2 regions of the Halomonas sp. G11 genome follow, and region 1 is predicted to be linked to the other one. Evidence: predicted binding sites of a transcription regulator. Region 1 holds the regulator's gene; the other holds the start of a gene.
The links. Region 1 encodes sigma-54, which starts transcription at its own class of promoters, with help from an activator protein. Its sites were predicted from a motif close to TGGCACNNNNNTTGCTNT; they were not measured.
Positions count from the first base shown of each region.

Region 2: ADS46_RS17615 (HAD-IIB family hydrolase) is a predicted target of sigma-54. The motif match lies at 1,916-1,933, and genes of this name have one in related genera.

Region 1 is NZ_LYXG01000040.1:92,729-100,511, reverse strand. Features, by position in the region: gene ADS46_RS14240 (PTS sugar transporter subunit IIA) at 1-399, opposite strand, end outside; gene hpf (ribosome hibernation-promoting factor, HPF/YfiA family) at 404-712, opposite strand; gene ADS46_RS14230 (RNA polymerase factor sigma-54) at 799-2,220, opposite strand; gene lptB (LPS export ABC transporter ATP-binding protein) at 2,325-3,074, opposite strand; gene lptA (lipopolysaccharide transport periplasmic protein LptA) at 3,085-3,579, opposite strand; gene lptC (LPS export ABC transporter periplasmic protein LptC) at 3,583-4,161, opposite strand; gene ADS46_RS14210 (KdsC family phosphatase) at 4,168-4,704, opposite strand; gene ADS46_RS14205 (KpsF/GutQ family sugar-phosphate isomerase) at 4,726-5,709, opposite strand; gene ADS46_RS14200 (ABC transporter ATP-binding protein) at 5,975-6,796, shown strand; gene mlaE (lipid asymmetry maintenance ABC transporter permease subunit MlaE) at 6,796-7,596, shown strand; gene mlaD (outer membrane lipid asymmetry maintenance protein MlaD) at 7,614-7,783, shown strand, end outside.
Region 2 is NZ_LYXG01000043.1:116,827-124,609, forward strand. Features, by position in the region: gene ADS46_RS17610 (glycosyl transferase) at 1-929, opposite strand, end outside; gene ADS46_RS17615 (HAD-IIB family hydrolase) at 926-1,834, opposite strand; gene ADS46_RS17620 (OmpA family protein) at 2,258-3,247, opposite strand; gene ADS46_RS17625 (hypothetical protein) at 3,364-4,098, shown strand; gene ADS46_RS17630 (FlgO family outer membrane protein) at 4,103-4,693, shown strand; gene ADS46_RS17635 (GlsB/YeaQ/YmgE family stress response membrane protein) at 4,771-5,013, opposite strand; gene ADS46_RS17640 (D-hexose-6-phosphate mutarotase) at 5,141-6,010, shown strand; gene ADS46_RS17645 (YcjX family protein) at 6,043-7,431, shown strand; gene ADS46_RS17650 (YcjF family protein) at 7,428-7,783, shown strand, end outside.

The sequences.
Region 1 (7,783 bases):
TAGCTGCTGGCGCGTGTCGGCATCATTCATGATGGAGGCAACTTGGCCCAGCAGTGCCAGGTGCGTGTCGTCGGCTTCTTCTGGCACGAGCAGAACAAACACCAGGTCAACCGGGTCTCCGTCAATGGCGTCGAAGTCGACCGCTTCATTGAGTTTGAGAAAGCCGGCGATGGGCGAATCACAATGCGGACTTCGCGCATGGGGAATCGCCACGCCGTTACCAATCCCCGTACTGCCGAGGCGTTCACGGCCAATCAGACGGCTGAACACCTCCTGGCTGTCGAGGCTGGGAATGTTTTGGGCGATAAAGGTGCTGAAAAACTCCAGCACCCGTTTTTTGCTGCCCCCGGGCACATCGTAGAGAACGCGTTCCGGGGGGAGGATTGTGGCCAACGTCATTGAATTAACGCACACCTGCGCCCTGGGCGCGGGCTTGTGCTTTTTCCTTATGCTTAACGAGTTGTCGATCGATCTTGTCCGCCAGGGCGTCAATGGCGGCGTACATATCGTTATCAAGGGCCTCGGCATGCAAGTCAGCGCCTGCAGCGTGCAGCGTACAGGCGGCCTGTTGACGCTCTTTTTCGACCGAGAGCGTTACCTGTACGGTGGTGATGTTGTCGTAATGGCGCTCAACGCGTTCCAACTTTTCGTTGACATAGTCACGCAAGGCGTCAGTCAGTTCTACATGATGACCGGTGATATTGACTTGCATTGACGTACTCCTTATCCGTCGGACTGTTCTTCGATTGTAACCCTTTTTGGCGTTAAGCAAAGCCCTTGTAGTGAGTTTCCATTTGCCTAACGTAAGCGGCGGCGTTCGCTGGACGAAGGAATGCCCATGCCTTCGCGATATTTGGCGACCGTGCGTCGGGCCACGTGGATACCGGCTTCCTCCAGCAGGGTGACCAGACGGCTATCCGACAAGGGTTTGCCGGGGGGTTCTTCCTGGATCAGTTTTTTGAGGCGTGCGCGAATGGCCGTACTGGAGTGGCTGTCGCCGTCCTGGCTACTGATCTGGCTGGAAAAGAAGTATTTAAGTTCGAAAATGCCCCGCGGTGTATGGATGAACTTCTGGGTGGTGACACGAGAAATGGTCGATTCGTGCATCTCCACCGCATCGGCAATATCGGCCAGGATAAGCGGTTTCATGGCTTCTTCGCCGTGTTCGAGAAAGCCGATCTGGCGGGTAATGATTTCCCGCCCAACGCGTAGCAGGGTGTCGTTGCGGCTGGAGAGGCTTTTGATCAGCCAGCGGGCTTCCTGCAAGTGATCCTTGAGAAATTGGTTATCCTGGCTTTTGTCGGCGCGCTTGATCAGGCTGGCGTAGTCGGGTTGAATCCTGAGTTTGGGCAAGGCCTCGGGGTTGAGTTCGAGGTGCCAGCCTTCGTTATCGTGGTGAACCACCAGGTCGGGAATCACGTAACTATCGTCAGTGGCGCTGTAAACGCTGCCGGGGCGCGGGTCCAGGCTTCTGATCAGTTGGATGACGTCATCGAGCTGTGCATCGTCCAGACCGAGTCGCCGCTTGAGGAGGCGCTGATCGTTCTTGCCCAGGGCTTCCAGGAACTGGCGGACCAGCCGCCGGGCAGGCATCAGCAGCGGGGTGTCGTCGGGCAGGGCGGCGAGCTGAAGCATCAGGCATTCGCGAAGATCGCGGGCGAAGATGCCGGTGGGCTCGAACTGTTGCAGCCGCAGCAGAATGGTTTCGACCTCGCGCTGGCTGAGGCCTTCCACGCCCTGATCTCGCAGTCCTTCACGGATGTCGTTAAGGGGTTGGGTGAGATAGCCGTTAGCATCCAGCGCATCAATCAGGCTTTCGGCTACTAACTGTTCGCGTTGGCTCAAATCGGTCATGGCGAGTTGCCAGAGGAGATGGCCATGAAGGCTTTGCCCGGCTGCCTGGCGCTCGAAGTCAGGCCCGTCGCTGCTTGTGCTGCCGCTGCCAGCCGTATCCTGATAGGTATCTGACCAGTCGCTGTCGACGGACAGCTCCTTGGGAATGCTATCTGCCCACTCGCTTTCTTCCGGCTCGCTGGCGGCTTGTTCGCTTTCGCTGAACTCGTCTTCCTGCTCGAGCATGGGGTTGGCATCGAGCGCTTGCTGAATTTCCTGGCGTAAATCGAGCGTTGATAGCTGTAGCAGGGCAATCGCCTGCTGCAGCTGAGGTGTCATGGTGAGCTGGGTGCCGATCCGCAGTTGAAGAGAAGCTTTCATGACCATCTGAGAACCACTCGTTTATCGGAAAGCATCCACCCTAGTGCGAGTTGTGATCGGGTGCAAGTGCAATAAGTATGCCATTGGCAATAAATATGCCATTAAGGGCTTTAGAGACGAAAATCAGCACCTAGGTAAACGTCACGTACCTCCTGATTGTCAAGAATAGCGTCCGGCGAACCGCTGGCGATGATATGCCCGTCGCCAACGATGTAGGCCACGTCGCAGATATCCAGTGTTTCACGCACATTGTGGTCGGTAATCAAGACGCCAATGTCGCGGTCTTTCAAGGCGCGGATGATCGACTTGATGTCGCCCACGGAGATGGGGTCTACACCCGCGAAAGGTTCATCAAGCAGAATGAACGCAGGTTCGGTGGCGAGGGACCTTGCGATCTCGACGCGCCGCCGTTCGCCCCCGGAAAGGCTCATGCCCATATTGTCGCGGATATGGGTGATATGAAACTCTTCCAGGAGTGTTTCCAGGCGTGCTTCGCGTCCGGCGCGGTCCAGGTCGTTACGGGTTTGCAAAATGGCCATGATGTTGTCGGCGACGGAAAGCTTGCGGAAGATCGACGCCTCCTGGGGCAAATAGCCAATGCCTGCCTTGGCGCGCTCGTGCATGGGCGCTCGGGAAAGGTCGAGGTGATCAATCCCAACGCTGCCTGCATCTGCCTTGACCAGGCCGACAATCATGTAGAATGACGTGGTCTTGCCAGCGCCATTGGGGCCGAGCAGGCCGACGATGCTGCCCTGTGAGATATCCAGGTTGATGTCTTTCACCACGCGCCGGCGTTTGTAGCTTTTTGCCAAGTGACGGGCGTATAGCGTTCGTGTTGCGCTGTTGTCGGCAACGGCCATCTGGCTCTCCTTAACCTTCGGGTTGCAGCGTCATGCGAATGCGCTGCGACTCTTGATTGTCGACATCGGAACGCGCCTTGACGACCTCTTGGTCGATGAAATATTCCAGGCGTCCCCCGGTAAAGCGGTCGCCTTGCTGGATGATTTCCGCCTGATCAATCAACTCGACCCGGCGCTCGGCGACATGGTAGATCACCCGCCGACCCCAGCCTTCCATCGGGCCATCCTGATCCTCGGGCTGGCGCCGCAGATAGGCCCGTTCGCCCAGCGCTGTGGCCCGGGAGAGCTCGCCTTCCTCGTTACGCTGGATTTCCACTTCGTCGCCTCTTATCAGCATGTTGCCTTGGCGAATTTCGACGTCGCCGGTGTAGACCGCTGTACCGGCGCGCTGATCCAGGTCGAGCTGGTCGGCGACGACTTCAACCGGCTGCTGGTGGTTATCCGCCGTCGCATAAAAAGGCACTAGGCAGGCAGCCGCCATCGCCGTGTAGATAAACGCTTTCATGTTTCATTCCTGTCCGGGTTGCGTCTCCGGAGGGTGGTGGCCTTGAACGTCACCTTCAAGCCGCACTTCCTCCTCGTTGAGCCATGCATCCATACGCCGTGCTGTCATGCGCTGGGGTGGTTGCTGGAGCAGCACATGAGTGTCACTCCACGCATGGGCGGTTTTCCCCTCATAGTGCAGAACGTCCGTGTCAAGCTGCCAGCCTTCTTCAGGGGCGATCAATCTTGCGTCGCCCGAAAGCGTCAGCTCCTGAGAACGGGTATTAAGCGTACCTATCTCTGACGTGGCGTTCCAGACGCGCCGCTCGCTGTCATAAAGCGTGGCATGCGGGGTCTCGGCGAGTGTCGAGGCGGATTGGGGAGTATGCACCAGGCGAGGCGTGGTTAATCCCTGCTGAATATTCCCCTGCTCATCAAACAGCGTCAGTTCGGCATCGTGAAGGACGTGGCCTGGCTCCTCGGCACGGGCGTCCGGGTCTGTCGGGACGGTTTGAAGGCCGCCCGGGTCCAGCCATACCAGCAAGCCGCCCAGAGCCAGCACGATAAGTGCCAGTCCCAGACGCGTAGGCCATGTCTTTAGCATAGTGCCTCAGCCGTGTAGATAAGTATCGACAACCGCGCCCCAGTGACCCTGAGCATCAAGCAACGTATCACATATTTCGCGGACAGCACCGTGCCCCCCCAGGCGTTCGGTGACCCAGTCAGCGTGGGTGTGCATGTAGTCAGGGGCGTTGGGTACCGTGATGCCGACGCCTGAGCGTTTGATGCTGGCCAGGTCGGGCAGGTCGTCACCACAATAGGCAACTTGAGACAAATCAAGCTCCAGGCGCTGGCAAAGGCCGCGAAGGGCGGCCAGTTTGTCCTCGCAGCCCTGATAAACGTGGGGAATGCCCAGTGCGGCGGCGCGCTGGCTGACCATGGGGGAGTCGCGGCCGGTGATCAAGGCGACCGAGATGCCTGCGCGTTTCAACAGCTTGAGCCCATGGCCGTCCTGGGTATGAAATGCTTTGATTTCGACACCGTCGGCTTGAAAGTAAAGCCGACCGTCGGTGAGAACACCATCGACATCAAGGGCAAATAAGCGAATGCGACGTAGTCGGTCGAGTAGGTCAGCAGAAAGGGACATTGGGTCTCCGGTCGATTGAAGTTAAATAACGCCGCTGGCAAGCAGGTCATGCATATGCAGCGCGCCTATCGGGCGCTGGTGTTCGTCCACCACTGCCAGCGCGGTAATGCGATTGTCTTCCATGATGCGAACGGCTTCCGCCGCGAGAAGGTCGGGAGATATGCGTTTGCCAGGTCGGGTCATGACGTCATCTACCCGTACATCTCGCAGGTCGTGGAAATTATCCAGGGTGCGGCGCAGGTCGCCATCCGTGTATACGCCGACCAGCAGTCCGTCTGGGTCCACCACGCAGGTGAACCCCAGTCCCTGCCGGGTGATCTCCAGTAACGCATCGCGTAGGGGGCTGCCCAGGGCAACCTGGGGAAGGCGATCGCCTTGGTGCATCAAATCGCGAACGCGTAGCAGCAGGCGTCGGCCCAGGCTGCCGCCGGGATGCGACAGGGCAAAATCCTCGGCGGTAAAGCCGCGTGCTTCAAGCAGGGCAACCGCGAGCGCATCGCCCAGGGCTAATGCCGCTGTCGTGGAGCTTGTCGGCGCTAGATCCAGCGGGCAGGCCTCCCGGTCGACACTGCTGTTAAGGTGTGCATCCGCATGCTGGGCAAGCGTAGAGGTCGGGCGTCCTGTCATGCTGATCAGCGGTGTACCCAGGCGCTTCAGCAGCGGCAGCAGGGCCGTCACCTCAGCGGTTTCCCCTGAGTTCGAGAGCGCGACCACGACATCGTTGCGGGTAATCATGCCCAGATCACCATGACTGGCTTCGCCAGGGTGAACAAAAAACGCTGGCGAGCCGGTGCTGGCCAGTGTCGCCGCGATCTTACCGGCAATATGGCCTGACTTGCCCATGCCGGTAACCACCACGCGTCCCTGGCAGGCCAGAATCAGCTCGCAGGCATGGTCGAAATGCGCATCCAGTTTGCTGGCCAAGCCTGCGATGGCGGCTTGCTCAATGTCTAGCGTACGCAATGCGCTTTGGCGAAAGGGGGTGGTTTCAGTTGTTGCTGGCATGGGCAATCGGTGGCTCGTTAAAAATGACAATCTGGCGTAAGAGTAACATTGACCGAGTGGACTTTGCCCCATCGTTTTGTCGTGAGAACAAGCAATGCTCGCTTGTCGTCGTCAGGTAGGGTTAGAATACGTTGTTCGATAATGGTTTTTTAAACGTGGTTTTTTAAATACAGTATTTAAAATACGAGTTTTTAATCACTGTTTACTTATTGCTTGCTGCGTGAAACGAGCGAATCTGCAAGTAACCGCGAGAGTTGATGGTTCCATGAGCGATGTGCCTTTTATTGAAGTCGATAACCTGTATTTTTCGCGGGGCGATACCGAGATTTTCCGCGGGGTGAACATGACCATCCCGCGCGGTAAAGTGACGGCGATCATGGGGCCCAGCGGTACAGGCAAAACGACCCTGTTAAAGCTTATCGGTGGGCAACTGACCCCCGATAAGGGCCGCGTACTGATCGACGGGGACGAGGTGCATCGGCTTTCGCGCAAGGCACTATTTGCGCTACGCAAACGCATGGGCATGCTGTTTCAAAGCGGGGCGCTGTTTTCTGACCTGGATGTGTATGAAAACGTGGCATTCCCGTTGCGGGTTCACACGGACCTGCCCGATGCCATGATACGTGACCTGGTGTTGCTCAAGCTTCAGGCAGTGGGGCTGCGCGGCGCGCGGCACCTTACGCCAGCCGAGCTCTCCGGGGGGATGGCCCGGCGCGTTGCGCTGGCGCGGGCCGTGGCGCTGGATCCAGAGCTGATCCTCTATGACGAGCCGTTTGTGGGGCAGGACCCCATTTCCATGGGCGTGCTCGTCCAACTGATCAAACGGCTGAATCAGGCGCTAAACCTGACCTCTGTGGTGGTGTCCCACGATATCAAGGAGACCCTGACGATTGCCGATTATCTTTACTTTATTTCCGAGGGGCATGTGGTCGCCCATGGAACGCCAGCAGATCTCGACGTCAACCAGGACGCGCGGGTGAAGCAGTTTATCCATGGTGAGCCTGATGGCCCGGTACCTTTCCATTATCCAGCCGCTCAGTTTTACCCGGATATGCTGGGCGATACGGCGACCCGAGGAGGAGCCTGATGTCGATGAAGGGAGGGCAGGTTGCCACGCGGATTACCCGGTTAGGGCGGCGCAGCTGTGATGTGGTGGAAGCGCTGGGCCGTGCCGGGGTGTTTCTTGCCCAGTCTGCGGTGGGGATCCCATCAGCCGAAGGTTTTCGCCTTTGGGTTCGCCAGCTGCATTTTGTCGGTGTCTTGTCGCTGGCCATTGTGCTGGTATCCGGTCTGTTCATCGGTATGGTACTGGCGCTTCAGGGCTACACGATCCTGATTGATTTTGGTGCCGAGGACGCCCTGGGGCAGATGGTGGCGCTGTCGCTGTTGCGTGAACTGGCACCGGTGGTTGCTGCGTTGTTATTTGCCGGCCGGGCTGGTTCGGCGCTGACCGCCGAAATCGGTTTGATGAAAGCCACCGAGCAGCTAACCAGCATGGAAATGATTGGCGTGGATCCGCTGAGAAGGGTGGTGGCGCCGCGCTTTTGGGCGGGAGTCGTTGCGCTGCCGATTCTCACCGTGGGGTTCAGCGTTGTCGGGATCTGGGGCGGCTATCTGGTTGGCGTCGAGTGGCTGGGTGTCTTCGAAGGCTCTTACTGGAGCAACATGCAGGCGAGCGTTGGGTTCATCAACGATATCGGCAATGGCATGATCAAAAGTATCGTGTTTGCGGTGGTAGTCACCTGGATTGCCGTGTTCCAGGGGTACGACCTGATGCCGACCTCAGAAGGGATTTCCCGGGCTACTACGCGCACGGTCGTCTACTCGTCGCTTGCGGTGCTGGGGCTTGATTTCATATTAACCGCCGTTATGTTCGGCGGCCTCTGAATAGCGGGAGCAGTTTCATGAAGCGAAGTAGAGCCATGGAGTTTGGTGTCGGCCTGTTTATCTTGGTCGGGGTGCTGGGAATGGTGTTTCTGGGCCTGCGCGTCAGCGGCCTGAGCTTTTCAGGCCCATCGAACACCTTCCAGCTGGACGCGCATTTTTCCAATATCGGCGGGCTCAAGCCTCGCGC
Region 2 (7,783 bases), on a different contig from region 1:
AACGTAATCCCTTGGGTTGCCAATTTACGGTAAAGGGCTTTGGCGATATCCAGACTCATGCGGTTCAACCCGGCGTCGGGGTTGTCTTCACTGACCGGCTGGTGCTTGTGATCATAGGCATCGGCGATGTCGACCTGGCAAAGCTGACGCGGCGAGTAATTGCGCTGGAGCTCGGAGAGAACGCCAATTTCAAGCCCCCAGTCCGCCGGGATGCGTATCCCCTCGAGCACGTCGCTGCGCATGGCGAACTCGCCCGAGAGTGGGTAGCGGAAGCTGTCCAGGTAATCAAGGTAAGGTAACGGACCGCACACGGTTTTAAGCGCCCTTAGCAACGGCGTCACCATCAGCCGCGATACGCGCCCATTGAGCTTTCCCTCGGCAATGCGGGGGTAATAGCCCTTGCAGAAACTGTAGTTAAAACGCGGGTGAGCGACCGGGTACATCAGACGCGCCAGCAGCCCGCGATCATAGGTGAGAATATCGCAGTCGTGTAACCCAATTACCGACGAGCGCGCCGAGGCCAACACATAGCCCGCGCAATACCAGACGTTGCGCCCTTTCCCAGGCTCTAATGCGCCCAGCCCGTGCTGCTCCAGCTCGGCATCCAGGGCACGCAGGCGCGGCCCGTCGTTCCATAAGATACGTGTGTGCTGCGGCAGGCGCGAGAAAAACTCCCGCGCATACAAGAACTGCTCGCGGTCGGCCCGGTCCAGGCCAATCACGATCTCGCCGAGATAGGGCACCTTGACCAGCTCATCGACAATGGCCGAGAGTGCCGGGCCTTCCAGCTCTGAAAACAACGATGGCAGGATCAGCCCCATGGGCCGCCGCCGGGCAAACTGGCATAGCTCTTTTTCCAGCGCCTCGACCGGGCGGCGGGTCAGGTTATGAAAATCGGTAATGACGCCGTTCTGATGGAAATCACTCATGCGTTTACCTCCTTTGCATCACGCGGGTTGGTCGGAGCAAACGCCTTACCCCACCAGTGAGACATGCCTTCTACCCAGCCCTCTGGGCCAGTGGCTCGCGTTCGGTAAAGCTGGGGATTAGTGGGTTCAACCTTCAGATCATGGTGACCCCGGATCACGACCGCCTGATCGACGGCGTTTAACATCGACACATCGTTGGGACCATCGCCCAAGCCGATGGACAGCGGCTCACGACCGCGCAGCGCCCGGAATCGCCCGACCAGCCAGGTGACCGCACTCCCCTTGTCGGATGCGCTCCCCATAACGTGATAAAAGCGCCCTCCCTGGGTAAGTTGCAGGCCGTCACCTTCCAGCGCGCGGCGAAACGTCTCAAGCGAGGTGTCATCATCGTGCCAGAGCAACGGCTCGCTACCCTCCCGCTGGCGGGCCATCTGTGCCTGGTGAGTGTCGAGCCCGGTCAGCCCGGTCAAGTCGTCAAGGGTAAGCTCGCTCATCGGGGTAAAGCGCAAACCGAGCCGCTTGCGCCAGACGTCAAGGCGGGCACGAATAAAACCAATATCAACGCTTGGATGCTTGATAACCATCCCGTCACGCCCGTTGCCCGGCCGATCCAGCCGCGCATGACACCACCCCGGCGGAAGGCCGATAACAGCCCCATTTTCAGCCACAAACGGGGTCATCGTCAGCCCCAGCGCTTCACGCAGGGGGAACAGTTCCGCACGGGTTTTGCTGGTCACGGGGATCACCGGCACCTTCGCCTGCTTTAATCGGGCCAGCCAGGCCTTTGCCGGGGAGGCGTCATAGCTATGGTGGTCAAGCAGCGAGCCATCAAGGTCGGTGACCACAAGACGCGGCGGGTCCACTCGGTCGTCGGGGGGCGCCGAAGCGCTGGCGTGTTCAAGCATGGCGCAGCCTCTCTACTGCTAAGCGGTGGACGCACTCAATCGCCACTTGATAGAGATGGCGATGACAGCGTGTTTTATTGCCTAGCACAATACGTGCCAACGCCTTTAACGCTTTGATATCCATAAGGTGACAGGGGGTAATACCTGAAGGGGGTAACGGTTTCAGCGGAGACGCAAGTTGCAGTGCACTTTTCTGGTGCAATAAGACAGGGCAGGTAAAACACAGCCGCGCCAGGATAGTGCCGCCGAGCGTTACATTTAATAACAAAAAATCCAATACAAAGCTTGGCAAGGCGCAATAAATAGCTATACTGAAATTGTACCCACTGGCAACCCTGTACACCCCACCCCCTCTGCCAGTGGGCTGCAGTGAGCCAAGCCCTTTATGCCCGCCTTCCCCGGCGGGCTTTTTTTGTCGGGCATTTATTCTACATGGATGACGACTTCGACTCGGCGATTACGCGCCCGCCCTTCTGCCGTGTCATTATCTGCCAGGGATTGAGTGGCCGCCAGTCCAACGGCACGCAAGCGATCCGATGCAACCCCAGCCGCTTCCAAGGCTTCCACTATCGCGATCGCCCGAGCACTGGATAGCGCCCAGTTGGATGAATATTCAGGGGTGTCAATCGTTCGACTATCCGTATGGCCCTCAACCCATACTTCACCGTCATAACGCTGGATAGTGTCGAGCAGAGAGCTGATCAATGCGCTTCCACCATCGGTTAATTCCGCTTCCGCTGAGGGAAACAGCAGCTTGTCCTGCACCCGCAAACTGATGCCCTCTTCTACCCGTGAGACCTCGACACCCTCTAAATCAGGTAGATAAGGGGAGCTCTCCACCTGCTCCCTCAGGGCCAACGCACCGTCAATGGCATTATCGCTGAGCGTCTCGACATTACTCGGGGGATTATCCGTGAGGACGACCATATAATCAGCCAGCGGAAATTGAAGCGCTGACTGCTCAACCGGCACCAAGGGCATCGGCAAACGGGGTTCAGGCAACGCGGCCAGTGGCTCCGCTACCGGATCAGGCATGGCAAGCAGCGGGGGGACACCGCGCGTGGTTCGTCTGGGGCGTCCGGCCACTCCCTGGGCCGCCGTGATCGTGCTGGTCAGCAACTCGCCCCCCAGCCAATTGGTCGCATATCTTCGCTCATCACGCATATTGGCCAGCGGTTCTGGCAGCGGTACCTCAAGCGGCGGTGGCGAATCAAAAAGCGGCTCGGGAGGTGGTTCTGTTGCCATCCATGTCGGGCTTGTGGCACCGGCTGCCGCAATAATGATCACAAACAGCGCCACCAGTAGCGTCATGATATCGATGTAGCTCACCATCCAGATACTACCGCTGTCATCTTCGCGGTAGGGGGACATGAGCGAGTCGTGGCGAGGTCCACTGCGGTGATCTTCAAGCATCCGTGTGATTACTCATTCAAGTTTTTGGCTCCCTGGCCGACTATTAATGCGTGGCGTTGTCATTAGCGCTGCCTAGTCTATCAAAAAGCCGTTTCGTAGCGAGAAGGAACCACCCGGTGCGCACCCGTAAAATCGATATACCCTCGTCAGCGCTACGCCCACTTGTCATCGGCCTGGCCTGTCTGACGCTAAGTGGCTGCTTCTATGCCAATACATCGCAAGCGCCCATCGCCACGACGTACCCCTACAGTGAGCAGCAGCGCATGCAGGCTGCCCATCACTGGAAGGTCCTCGCCCGCCACGAGGCGACACAGATACTGAAGCGCGAGCGTGTCCGTTTCCGTGACTTATACATCCCGGATGCCCCGCAAGACGCCACCCACGCTTACAGTGGCGGTGAATTTGGCCGTGGCTTTCGTACGCTGCTCACCAGTGAACTGGTCTCCCGGGGCGCCAACCTGACCACTCAGCCTCTGCCCAGCAGCGCCGAGGTTCATATCGACGTTGACGTCGTTGAGCACCGTGACCGGGACTTTGTACGCCCACCCGTGGGGGCATTCACCGCCCTGGCAGGCGGTATAGCCGTGGCCGCGATACCGATTAACCAATGGGCAGAACCCGCCCTGGGGCTCATCCCGGCCGCCATCGCCGCTGACGTCACCAGCGGCAGCTGGACACACACCGGTAACGAAGAAATCATCGTCACCACCCAGATTCTCGACGGTGAGCAAATTCTCTATTCATCGTCGAACATTTATTACATTAACAGCGGCGACCGGCGTCACTATGCCCCCGACCGCACCCCTTCAGCGCCATCAACGCCCTCGGTTTCAATTACGGATAGGTGGTAATGCCATGTCTGCGATGTCATTTGCCGTTATGCACTCAGCACGCCTGCTTTCCGCTGCCCGATGGTTGACGGTCGGCCTTTTCGTATTGAGCCTTACGGGCTGTAGTGCACTTGGCGGCAGTAATACGCAACAACAGGAGCCTGCTCCAGACCTGCCCGAGCTGACACAAAAAGCGGCTGAGCAGATGGTGGCAAGCAACCCTGACATAACACGTTACAGCCCCATGATTGCCGCGACTTTCGTGAGCATCGACAACCTGAGTCAATCCTCCACGCTTGGACGTATCAGTTCAGAACTCATGGCATCGGCGCTGGGCCGCCAGGGCATGCAGGTGCGTGAGGTCAAGATGCGCGACAGCATGTTTATCGAAGAAAGCGTCGGCGAGCTGATCCTGTCTCGGCAGGTTCAACGCCTGAGCGCCCAGCACGATGCACGCTCCATCCTGATGGGAACCTATGCCCAGGGGCAGGACTACGTCTACGTCAGTGCCCGGGTGGTGCGCTCGAGTGATGCCATGGTCCTGGGCAGTGCCGACTTCAGGCTTGCGCTGAACAACAATACGCGCAGCCTGCTTGAGGGCCAGGGCGGCTGGTAACGCCCCAAACACACGAACCCGCGCTTAACGGCGCGGGTTCGTGGCAAGTGCACAACGGTTAGTTGCCGACTAGGGCGCTAGGCCTGTTTCACTTTACTGATGACCCACAGCAATACCACCGCCCCGACGATGGCCGTTACCAGTGACCCAATAAACCCGCCGGCCTGCAGGCCCAACAGGCTAAACAGGAAACCACCCAAGACGGCGCCCACAATGCCGACGCCAATATTGCCCAGCAGGCCAAAACCACCGCCTCGCATGATGTTGCCGGCAATCCAGCCAGCCAGACCACCAATGATCAACCAAGCAATGAAACCCATGTCGCCTCCTTTCCGTACCTGTGGTTAATGTTATCCTGTTTTCCTTGCGTGTTTTAACATAGCACACAGCGTTAAGGTACCGCGCTAATATTCATTGACAGTGGCCCCGCTGAAAAAAGGATTGCCTATGATTCCCGACTCCCTCCAGCACTTGCTTGATGGTGTAGACGGCCAGCAAACGTCTCACTGGCAAGGCCGCGACCTTGTACTGTTCAACGCCCCCTGGGGGGAACTGGTCGTCTCGCTGCAAGGCGCCCAGGTACTGCACTTCCGACCGCCCAATGATCTTGGCTGGCTATGGGTAACCCCCACCCCACAGCCCATGCCTGGCGCCATCCGTGGCGGCATTCCGCTCTGCTGGCCCTGGTTCGCCGATGAGCGCTACGCTGACGAAACACCCGACCGGAGCGGCACCTTCCACGGCCTGGCCCGGCATGCCGACTGGCGGCTGGAAGCGGCGGATGAACATGCCGAGGGAATCGAACTTCACCTCTCACCGACGCAACCGTTGCACTCCCAACTGACGGTGCGCACCGTTATCCAGGCCAATGCCCAGCGGCTCGCGGTGGAATTGATCACGGAAAACGTGGGCGAAAGCCCGGTAAAGGTCAGTGGCGCACTGCATTCCTATCTCGCGGTCGACGATGCTCACCAGTGTCGGCTGGAAGGGTTGACCGGCGCACGCTATCTCGACAAGCTGCGCGACTTTGCGGAGAGCGAGCAGCAAGGCATCCTGGCCATTCGCGGTGCGGTCGACCGTATCTATCACTCCAATGAAGCCGTGATGCTACACGACGGCCCGCGCACGCTACGCATCGGCAAACAGTCCAGCGATTCCACCGTGGTGTGGCACCCGGACCAACAGCCCCCTGCCGATACCTCTATCGAGGCCGCCAAACGCTTTGTGTGTGTCGAGGCCGCCAACACCCGCCTGGATCCCGTATGGCTGGTCCCCGGTGCCCAACATCTGCTGGGTACCACCCTGAGCAGAACCTGAGCTTTGCAAACCTTGATAGAGGACAACGCGCCATGCGCCAGCCGTTTCATCGCGAGCTGAGTAACCTGATAGAACGTGGCCGCGACCGCCAACTTCGGCTGGCGGTCACCGGACTCTCCCAGGCGGGCAAAACGGCTTTTTTAACCTCACTGGTCAATCAGCTCCGCCATGCTGGCGTTGAAGCACAGCTAGACCTGCTACCGGCAGCCCGCGAGGGGCGCTTGCTCGGCGCCCAGCGCCTTAACCAGCCTGACCTGGGCGTGCCAAGATTTCCCTATGACCCGGGAATGGCCGCGCTGCGCGATACCCCGCCCCGTTGGCCTGAGCCCACCCGGGGGATCAGCGAACTGCGCCTGCAGTTACGCTACCGCCCCGCTCAACAGGGCTGGTTAACGCCCGACATCGCCCACCTTACGCTGGATTTATTCGATTACCCCGGCGAGTGGCTGCTCGACCTACCGCTGCTGCAGCACGACTTTTACAGCTGGAGCCAGGCACAGCCGCTGCACTCAGGCGACCAGCGCCGGGCCATGTTCAGCGAATGGCTAACCGAGGTGGAAACCCTCGACCCCACCGCCGAAGCCGACGAAGGGCAGCTGGCAAGCCTTGCTGAAGCTTATGCACAGGGCCTTCGACGCGCCAAGCAGGCAGGATTCTCCAACCTCCAGCCCGGGCGTTTTTTATTGCCGGGCGAGCTGGACGGGGCGCCGGTGTTACAGTTTTTTCCACTTCCCCAGCTCACTATGCCCAAAGAGGAACTGGAGGCACTTCCACCTGACAGCCTATATGCCACCCTGGCGGCGCGCTTTCGCTACTACCAGCAGCAGGTCGTGCGCCCCTTTTACCGTGACCATTTCCGCCGCTTTGACCGCCAGATTGTCCTGGTGGATGTATTGGGTGCGCTCAATGCCGGGCCTGAGCGGTTCGAGGACCTCTCCCAGGCGCTCAGCCAGCTGATGCACAGCTTTGATTATGGCCAGCGCAGCCTGCTGACGCGGCTATTTGCCCCCAAGATCGATAAGCTGGCCATCGCCGCTACCAAGGCGGACCATGTCACCCCCGACCAGCACGACCATGTCGTTCAACTGCTTGAAGCCTTGCTGGCGGAACCCCTCAAGGATTTGCGCTTTGCCAACATTCCCGTCAAGGCGCTTTCGCTGGCCGCGATTCGCGCCACCGAAGCCCGCGAAGTGGTTCATAACGGTCAGCGCTCGCCCGCTCTGCGGGGCACCACGCTTGAGGGGGAAGGCGTCCTGGTATATCCCGGCGATGTACCACCCCGCTTACCAACGCACGACTTCTGGCAACAGCAAGGCTTCGACTTCCCCAGCTTTCGACCCATGGATATACGGTCTGAAGCCCTTGGTCACATTCGCATGGACGCCGCTATCGATTGGCTGATTGGAGATAAACTCACATGACCACCCCACAGCCACGTCGACACTTCAACCTCGATGAGCCCCAGGCAACCCACAATGGGGCTGATGCCGAGCTGCGCCAGCGTGAAACCTTCGCACCTACCGACCACCACCAGCCCCTGCCGCCTTCCGCCGAGGAAAAGGCCCTCCCCGAGGCTCGGTTAGGCGCGCCGCGCAAACGCCGCTGGGGGCTGATGCTGGCACTTGGCGGTGGCGCCGTCTTGGGTACCCTGGAACTGGCGACGGGTATTCCCGAGGCGCTGGCCCAATCCCAATGGCTGGCGACGGCCTGGCAGGCATTCGGCATCGGGTTGATCGGGCTGGGTGGGTTATCGTTGCTCAAGGAGTTGAGCCG